One region of the Mesorhizobium sp. B2-4-14 genome, then DNA from elsewhere that is predicted to be linked to it. Evidence: predicted binding sites of a transcription regulator. Region 1 holds the regulator's gene; the other holds the start of a gene.
The links. Region 1 encodes PhoB, which activates phosphate uptake and scavenging genes when phosphate is short. Its sites were predicted from a motif close to TGTCATNNANCTGTCAT; they were not measured.
Positions count from the first base shown of each region.

Region 1 (4,028 bases):
ATCACCCTAACGGTTCTCGGGCTGAGCATCTTCGCCCGCAGCCTTACCGGACGCAGAGAGGACAGATGAAACCGATGTTGTCCACCGAGTTGAACGTGGCCGAGGCTGCCGTGGAAAAGGCCAAGATCGAGGTCAAGAACCTCAATTTCTACTACGGCCAGTCGAAGGCGCTGAAGGACATCAGCCTGTCGCTGCCCGAGCGCAGTGTCACCGCCTTCATCGGCCCTTCGGGCTGCGGAAAGTCGACGCTGCTGCGCGTCTTCAACCGCATCTACGAGCTCTACCCGAGGCAGAGCGCCGAGGGTCAGGTGCTGCTTGACGGCCGGAACATTCTCGACCGCTCGCAGGACCTCAACCTGCTGCGCACCAAGATCGGCATGGTGTTCCAGAAGCCGACGCCGTTTCCGATGTCGATCTATGAAAACATCGCGTTCGGCGTCAGGCTCTATGAGAAGATCAGCAAGGCCGAGATGGACGGCCGTGTCGAGCAGGCGCTGAAGCGCGCGGCTCTGTGGACCGAGGTCAAGGACAAGCTCAACGCCAGCGGCCTCAGCCTTTCGGGCGGCCAGCAGCAGCGTCTTTGCATCGCCCGCACCGTGGCGGTGAAGCCGGAGGTCATCCTGCTCGACGAGCCGGCATCGGCGCTCGACCCGCTGTCGACCGCCAAGATCGAGGAATTGATCGACGAGCTGCAAGCCGACTACACGATCGTCATCGTCACCCACAACATGCAGCAGGCGGCGCGCGTGTCGCGCCAGACGGCTTTCATGTATCTGGGCGAGCTGGTCGAGTTCGATCGTACGGAGAAGATCTTCACATCGCCCCGCGAGAAGCGCACGCAGGACTATATCACCGGCCGCTTCGGCTGATCTCACGCATACGAGGACCAGGATCATGGCCGAACACACAGTCGCTTCTTTCGACGAGGATCTCGGACAGATCAGCAGGCTGATCAGCGACATGGGCGATCTCGCCAGCTCGATGGTCGGCGGCGCCACCAAGGCGCTGCTGAACTCCGACAACGCGCTGGCACAGCGCGTTGTCTCCGACGACGTCATCATGGACGCGCGCCAGCGCGAACTCGACGACCGCGCCATCACGCTGATCGCCAAGCGCCAGCCGATGGCCGACGATCTGCGGCATGTCGTCGGGTCGATCCGCATGGCCGGTGACCTCGAACGCATTGGCGACCTTGCCAAGAACATCGCCAAGCGCGTCGGTACGGTCGGCCTGTCCACCACGCCGCGCGACCTGTCGCATTCCATCGACGCCATGGCGCAGCTGGTGCTGATCCAGGTGCAGGGCGTGATCGAGGAGTATGCGGCGCACGATGCCGAGGCCCTTGCCAAGCTGCGCGCCGATGACGAACGTATCGACGTCAAATACACCTCCGTGTTCCGCGAACTTCTCACCTACATGATGGAGGATCCGCGCAACATCACGGCTTGCACGCATCTGTTGTTCTGCGCCAAGAATCTCGAGCGCATCGGCGACCATGTGACCAACATCGCCGAGAATGCCTACTATGTGCTGACCGGTACGCAGCTGCCCGCGAATCGTCCGAAGCAGGACGAAACGGCGATGTCGGCGCCGGCGGCTTGATCGTCAGAGCGGTTCACCGTTTTACGGAAAACCGCTCTCTCTCTTGTTTCCATGCAATTCCGGACGGAAAACCGCTTCACACTTTTCCTGGAATTGCCTTAGAGGTGACCAGTCGATGATCGCGCCACGCATCATGGTGGTGGAGGATGAGGAGCCACTCGGCGTGCTCCTCCGCTACAATCTGGAATCGGAAGGCTACCAGGTCGAGGTGGTCCCGCGCGGCGACGAGGCGGAGATTCGCCTGCAGGAGAACGTCCCCGACCTCCTGGTGCTCGACTGGATGGTGCCGGCGGTGTCCGGGATCGAACTCTGTCGCCGGCTAAGGATGCGGCCCGAGACCGAGCGGCTGCCGATCATCATGCTGACGGCGCGCGGCGAGGAAAGCGACCGCGTGCGCGGCCTTTCGACCGGCGCCGACGATTATCTGGTCAAGCCGTTCTCGACACCGGAATTCATGGCCAGGGTCAAGGCGCTGCTGCGCCGCGCCAAGCCGGAAGTGCTGTCCAGCGTGCTCAAGGTGGGCGACATCGTGCTCGACCGCGAATCACATCGCGTCTACCGCAAGAAGAGCGAGATCCGGCTCGGGCCGACCGAATTCCGCCTGCTCGAATTCATGATGCGTCATCCCGGCCGGGTGTTTTCGCGCAGCCAGCTGCTCGACAATGTTTGGGGGGAGACGATCTATATCGACGAGCGCACGGTGGATGTGCATGTCGGCCGGTTGCGCAAGGCGGTCAATAACGGCCGCATGCCCGACGTCATCCGCACCATTCGTGGTGCGGGGTATGCAATCCGCGAGGATTGAGCGCGACTTTATTCAGGCCACGTTCTTCCCGGAGCCGGCTTTCGCCTGCATGCCCGGCGCGAAAATCTCCTGGTCGACGAAGGTCAGCGCCCGCATGGCGCAGCCCTCGCGGATCAGCGGCAACTCGTTGGGCTCGGTGTCGAAGGAAATCGATTTCGAGTGCTGGCCGCCGGCGGTCTGGGCGATGGCCTCGCGCAATGCCGGCTCGATCAGGTCGAAGGCGGCGGCGCTGACGCCGACCATGGCGACGGGGGCGGGATCGATCAGCGCGAACAGGCTGCCGAGGCCGTAGCCCAGCGCCTCGCCGGCCCTGCGGTAGGCCTCCCGCTCGGGCCCGTCCGTTTGCCGCGCCGTCGCCGCCAGCGCCCGCATCTGCGCGTCGCTGACATCGGCGACCGGCTCGGTGTCCTCGCTGAGCTGCCTGGCGTTGCGCCAGATGGCGTAATTGCCGGCATAGGCTTCGACGCAGCCGCGCCGCCCGCAGCGGCAGAGCGCGCCGCCTGGCCGATGGATCATATGGCCGAATTCGCCGCCCGAGGAATGGGTGCCGGTGAAGAGCTCGCCCTTCAGCACCAGGCCCATGCCGATACCGTGCGAAAGGAGAATGGCGATGAAGTCGTCGCGGTAGCGCTCCGGATCGCGCCAGCGCAGCGCCACCGCCATCATGTTGCAGTCATTCTCCACGGTGGCGGGGATGCCGAACTCGGCTTCGAGTATGTCGGCGAAGGCGATGTCGGTCTGCGGCGTGATGGGCGACCACAGCATTGCCCGGGCATCGGTGTCGGTGATGCCCTGGATCGCCAGCGCGATGCGGGCGACGCTGCGCACGTCGAGGTCGGGATCCTCTAGGCGCCGCCGCACGATGGCGACGCATTCGCCGATCAGTGCATCGCGCGACATGGTCAGCGTATCCAGCCGGCGCTGTTCCTCTGATATGACCTGGCCGGCATAGTCGATGACGGCGACGGACAGGAAATTCAGCGACAGCACCACGGTCATCACCGTTGCGGCTTCCGGATTGAGGCCAAGCCCGACCTGCGGCCTGCCGCGTTTGAGCGCGCCGGCCTCGCTCGGCTTGCCTTCGGCCAGGATACCTTCGCCGATCAGATCAGAGGAAATCGCCGATATGGTGGAGTGGCTGAGGCCGGTGGTCGCGGCTATTTCGGTGCGCGAGGGCTGGCCGGCCCGGCGCACGGCCGCAATCACCATTGCGCGGTTGCGCCGGCGCAGATCGTCGTGGCGGATTCCGACCGACATGCCTTTCCAATATCCTCCCGGTCGCCGCAGCTCGTCGTGCCCCTCGAACACTGCGGCAACAGATCAAATACTGGCAGAAGCGGCCGGCGATGTCATTTATTTATTGCGGGGCTCGAAAAAAGTTCTCGGGCCTCAAAATCCATCAGAATCATTGTTGACAGCCTTCCGGCGATGCATCACTATTTTTTTTGAGGCTCGAAAAAATAGAGCCTTTGTGCCGGCCTTCGGGTCAGTTTGGTCGCGCCATACGCGGCGCAGGGAGGATATCATGAAGAGATTCGCAGTCGCCATCCTGGCGGGTGTCGCCATGTCACTGACGCTCGCGTCGGTCGCGCAGGCGAAGGGCAAGGTCATCGGCGTTTCT
Region 1 covers NZ_VFVA01000039.1:7,544-11,571, forward strand. Annotated here, with positions in the region: gene pstA (phosphate ABC transporter permease PstA) at 1-69, shown strand, start outside; gene pstB (phosphate ABC transporter ATP-binding protein PstB) at 66-869, shown strand; gene phoU (phosphate signaling complex protein PhoU) at 895-1,602, shown strand; gene phoB (phosphate regulon transcriptional regulator PhoB) at 1,718-2,407, shown strand; gene FJ938_RS25045 (ROK family protein) at 2,420-3,664, opposite strand; gene xylF (D-xylose ABC transporter substrate-binding protein) at 3,933-4,028, shown strand, end outside.

Region 2 (4,028 bases), on a different contig from region 1:
TGGTTCGGCATCATGGTCGAATAGCCGCCGGTCAGGTTCGGCACCGATACGCCGACCATGGCGTCGATAACCTTGTCAGGATCGGTGGTACCGGCCTTTTCGACTGCCTTCACCCACATGTTGAAGCCGATATAATGGGCTTCCATCGGGTCGTTGGTGGTGCGCCTGTCGCTCTTGATGAACTTGTGCCAGTCGGCGATGAACTTCTTGTTCTCGGGCGTGTCGACGCTCTCGAAGTAGTTCCAGGCCGCGAGATGGCCGACCAGCGGCGCAGTGTCGAGACCGGCCAGTTCTTCCTCGCCGACCGAGAACGCCATGACGGGGATGTCCTCCGCCTTGATGCCCTGGTTGCCGAGCTCCTTGTAGAACGGCACGTTGGCGTCGCCGTTGACGGTCGAAACGACGGCCGTCTTCTTGCCGGCCGAACCGAACTTCTTGATCGCCGAGACCTCGGTCTGCCAATCGGAGAAGCCGAACGGCGTGTAGTTGACCATGATGTCTTCCGCCGCGACGCCCTTGGCCTTCAGATAGGCTTCGAGAATCTTGTTGGTGGTGCGTGGGTAGACATAGTCGGTGCCTTCGAGCACCCAGCGCTTCACCAAGCCGCCATCCTCGCTCATCAGATAGTCGACGGCTGGAATGGCCTGCTGGTTCGGTGCGGCGCCGGTGTAGAACACGTTGCGCTCGCTCTCCTCGCCTTCATACTGGACGGGGTAGAACAGGATGTTGTCGAGCTCGGAGAACACTGGCAGCACCGATTTGCGCGACACCGAGGTCCAGCAGCCGAACACCGCCGCCACCTTGTCCTTGGAAATCAGCTCACGCGCCTTCTCGGCGAACAGTGGCCAGTTGGAAGCCGGATCGACGACGACGGCCTCAAGTTTTTTGCCGAGCAGGCCACCCTTGGCGTTCTGCTCGTCGATGAGCATCAGCATGGCGTCCTTCAGCGTCGTCTCCGAAATCGCCATTGTCCCTGACAGCGAATGGAGGATGCCGACCTTGATCGTGTCGTCGGCGGCCCTGGCGGGAACCGACATCAACAGGCCAGCGGCCACCACGCTCGCCGAAAACATTTTTGTTATTGTCGAGAAACTACCCCTCATGCTGAACACTCCCAAGCTGGTTGATTGCACTGAAACAACGCGATGCAACCTACATGCCAACCGCGAATGGGATGTCCGAAAAAGCGAAATAGCCAAACATTGTCAGCCGCTTATTACATCAGACCAAACAAAACAAAGAGAGCCGAAAAAATTTGAGTGAGGGAAATTTGCGCAGCGCACAAGGCAAATTGCCTAATTTTAGCTCAAATTTATCTGATGCCTATATTTTGACCTTTGTGAACGGATCACCGCTGACAAATGTTGCGGCCCGACGCGAAAATGGGGCAAGCTCGACTTCAGACAGGCAACGTCATGGCATCCAGCATTTCACGCATATTCATCGGAATATTACTTCTGGCGGTGGGAACCGGAGCCGCGCGGGCCGACTTCAGCGGCGGCAGGATGCCCGACGGCACCTATCACTGCGAAGTTTATCTGCTCGGCATGTTCCTCAACCTGGGCGTCATCACCATCAAGGGAAATGTCTACACCGGCCCTGTCACCTTCGGCGCCGTCCAACAGGGCTATAACTACCAGATGGACGCAAACGGTGTGATCTCCTGGTTGGGACCGCTCGGCGGCTACACCACCGGTGGCAATTCCCTGTCCCTGACCCAGGCAACCCTGGATGGCCAGAACCCGCCCTCCTTCGATATCATCATGAAGCAGCCGGACGGGGCCTTCACCGCCTCGACCTGCACCAGGGGCGGCAGCCAATAGCCCGTCCTGGTGACGGCCCTCGCCGCGAGGCGAGCTTTCTCTCATGTCATCTGGATGTTGCCGAAGCTGGATAGGCAGCTTTGCGCCGTCACATCCACCTCGAGAGGCAGACACATGGCCGATTCCCCGTCCTCATCCTCCCCCGTCATTCGCGATGTCATCGCCGAGCGCGTTTCGCGCCGTACTCTCCTGAAGGGCAGCCTCGCATCTGGCGCCCTGGTCGCCGGCGGCGGCTTTGTCGGCTCGTTGTTTGCCGGCGAAACACATGCCGCCGCCGCCCTTTCCACCCTCGGTTTTCCCGAACTGAACCGAGTCTATGGCAAGACCCACGCCGCAGCCGACGGCTATGAAACGACGATCGTCGCACGCTGGGGCGATCCGCTTGTCGCGGGCCTGCCGGATTTCGACGGCAATACGATCGCGGCCGACGAACAGGAAAGGCGCTTCGGCTACAATTGCGACTACATCGCCTTCATGCCGCTGCCCAAGGGATCTGTGAACTCCGACCACGGCTTGCTTTGCGTCAACAACGAATACATCTCGCCGAACGTGATGTTCCCCGGCATGACCGAGGACGGCGCCGGCAAGGCGATGAGCAAGGAACAGGTCGATCTCGGGCTGGCGGCGATGGGGCATTCGATCGTCGAGGTCATGCTCAAGGACGGCAAGTGGCAAACCATCGACGATAGCCCGCTTAACCGCCGCATCACCGCCAACACCGAAATGACCGTCTCCGGCCCCGTGGCTGGCCATGCGCTGATGAAGACCTCAGCCGATGCGACCGGCACCAAGGTGCTCGGCACCAGCTATAATTGCAGCGGCGGCGTTACCCCATGGGGGACGGTGCTGACCTGCGAGGAGGGCGTTTCCGATCTGTTCGGCGGCGATCCAAAGAAGGCCCCTACAGCAGGCATTCTCGACCGTTACGGCTTTGACGGCTCCGACATTTACGGCCGCGGTCGCTTTCACGACCGCTTCAACATCGACAAGGAACCGAACGAAACCAACCGCTTCGACTGGGTGGTCGAGATCGACCCCTACGACCCCAAGTCCAAACCGGTGAAGCGCACGGCCCTTGGCCGCATGTCGCACGAGGCCTCTACGGTCGTCGTCAACAAGGATGGCCGCATCGTCGTCTACATGGGTGACGACGATTATTTCGAATATATGTACCGCTACGTCTCGAACAAGGCTTATGACAAGGCGAACCCCGCTTCGAGCAACGGCCTTCTGGACGATGGCGTGCTTTCGGTCGCTCGTTACGATGCCGATGGCACCATGACATGGCTGCCGCTGATCCATGGCCAGGGCAAGCTCACCGTCGATAACGGTTTTGCCGACCAGGCGGAGGTGCTGCTGAAAACACGGCTGGCCGCCGATGCGCTTGGCGCGACCCCGATGGACCGGCCGGAGGACATCGAGACCAATCCGGTCACCGGCCGCGTCTACGCCGTCATGACTAAGAACAAGAAGCGCGAGGAATCCAAGGTCAATCCAGCCAACACGCGGCCCGAAAACCTCTGGGGCCACATCGTCGAACTGATCCCGCCGGGCGGCCGCGGCAGCGACGCCGACCACACCGCCGACAAATACACCTGGGACCTGTTCGTTCTGTGCGGCAATCCCGGGGATGCCAAGGTCGGCGCCACCTTCCATTCCGACACATCGGACAATGGCTGGTTCGTGTGCCCGGACAACATCACCTTCGACCCCGCCGGCCGTCTCTGGGTAGCGACCGACGGCGCCAACGATTTCGACCTGCCCGACGGCGTCTATGGCATCGACACGGAAGGCCCGGCGCGGGGCCTGCCGAAGCTATTGTTCACCTGCCCGCATGGCGCGGAAGCGACCGGCCCCTGCTTCACCCCGGATGGCACAACGCTGTTCCTTTCGGTTCAGCATCCATCGGAGGACGCCGAAACGCTCGACAAGGCGCAGTCCCTATGGCCCGATTTCAAGGACGGCCAGCCGCCGCGCCCCTCGGTCATCGCCATCCGCCGCAAGGACGGCCAGCCGGTCGGGGCATAGCCTTCGCAAGCACGAAAAAAGGCGCGGAACCCTCGCGGGTCCCGCGCCAGCAGGCAGTCGGGAGGTGGGACTAGATGCTTCTTGCCGACATCTGGGCGGCGATGTAGTCGGCCTGGCGGATTGCCAGCGACACGATGGTCAGGGTCGGGTTTTCGGCGGCACCCGTGGTGAACTGGC
Region 2 covers NZ_VFVA01000007.1:140,554-144,581, forward strand. Annotated here, with positions in the region: gene urtA (urea ABC transporter substrate-binding protein) at 1-1,103, opposite strand, end outside; gene FJ938_RS09235 (hypothetical protein) at 1,416-1,823, shown strand; gene FJ938_RS09240 (PhoX family phosphatase) at 1,938-3,851, shown strand; gene FJ938_RS09245 (GMC family oxidoreductase) at 3,922-4,028, opposite strand, start outside.
Region 2: FJ938_RS09240 (PhoX family phosphatase) is a predicted target of PhoB. The motif match lies at 1,868-1,884, and genes of this name have one in related genera.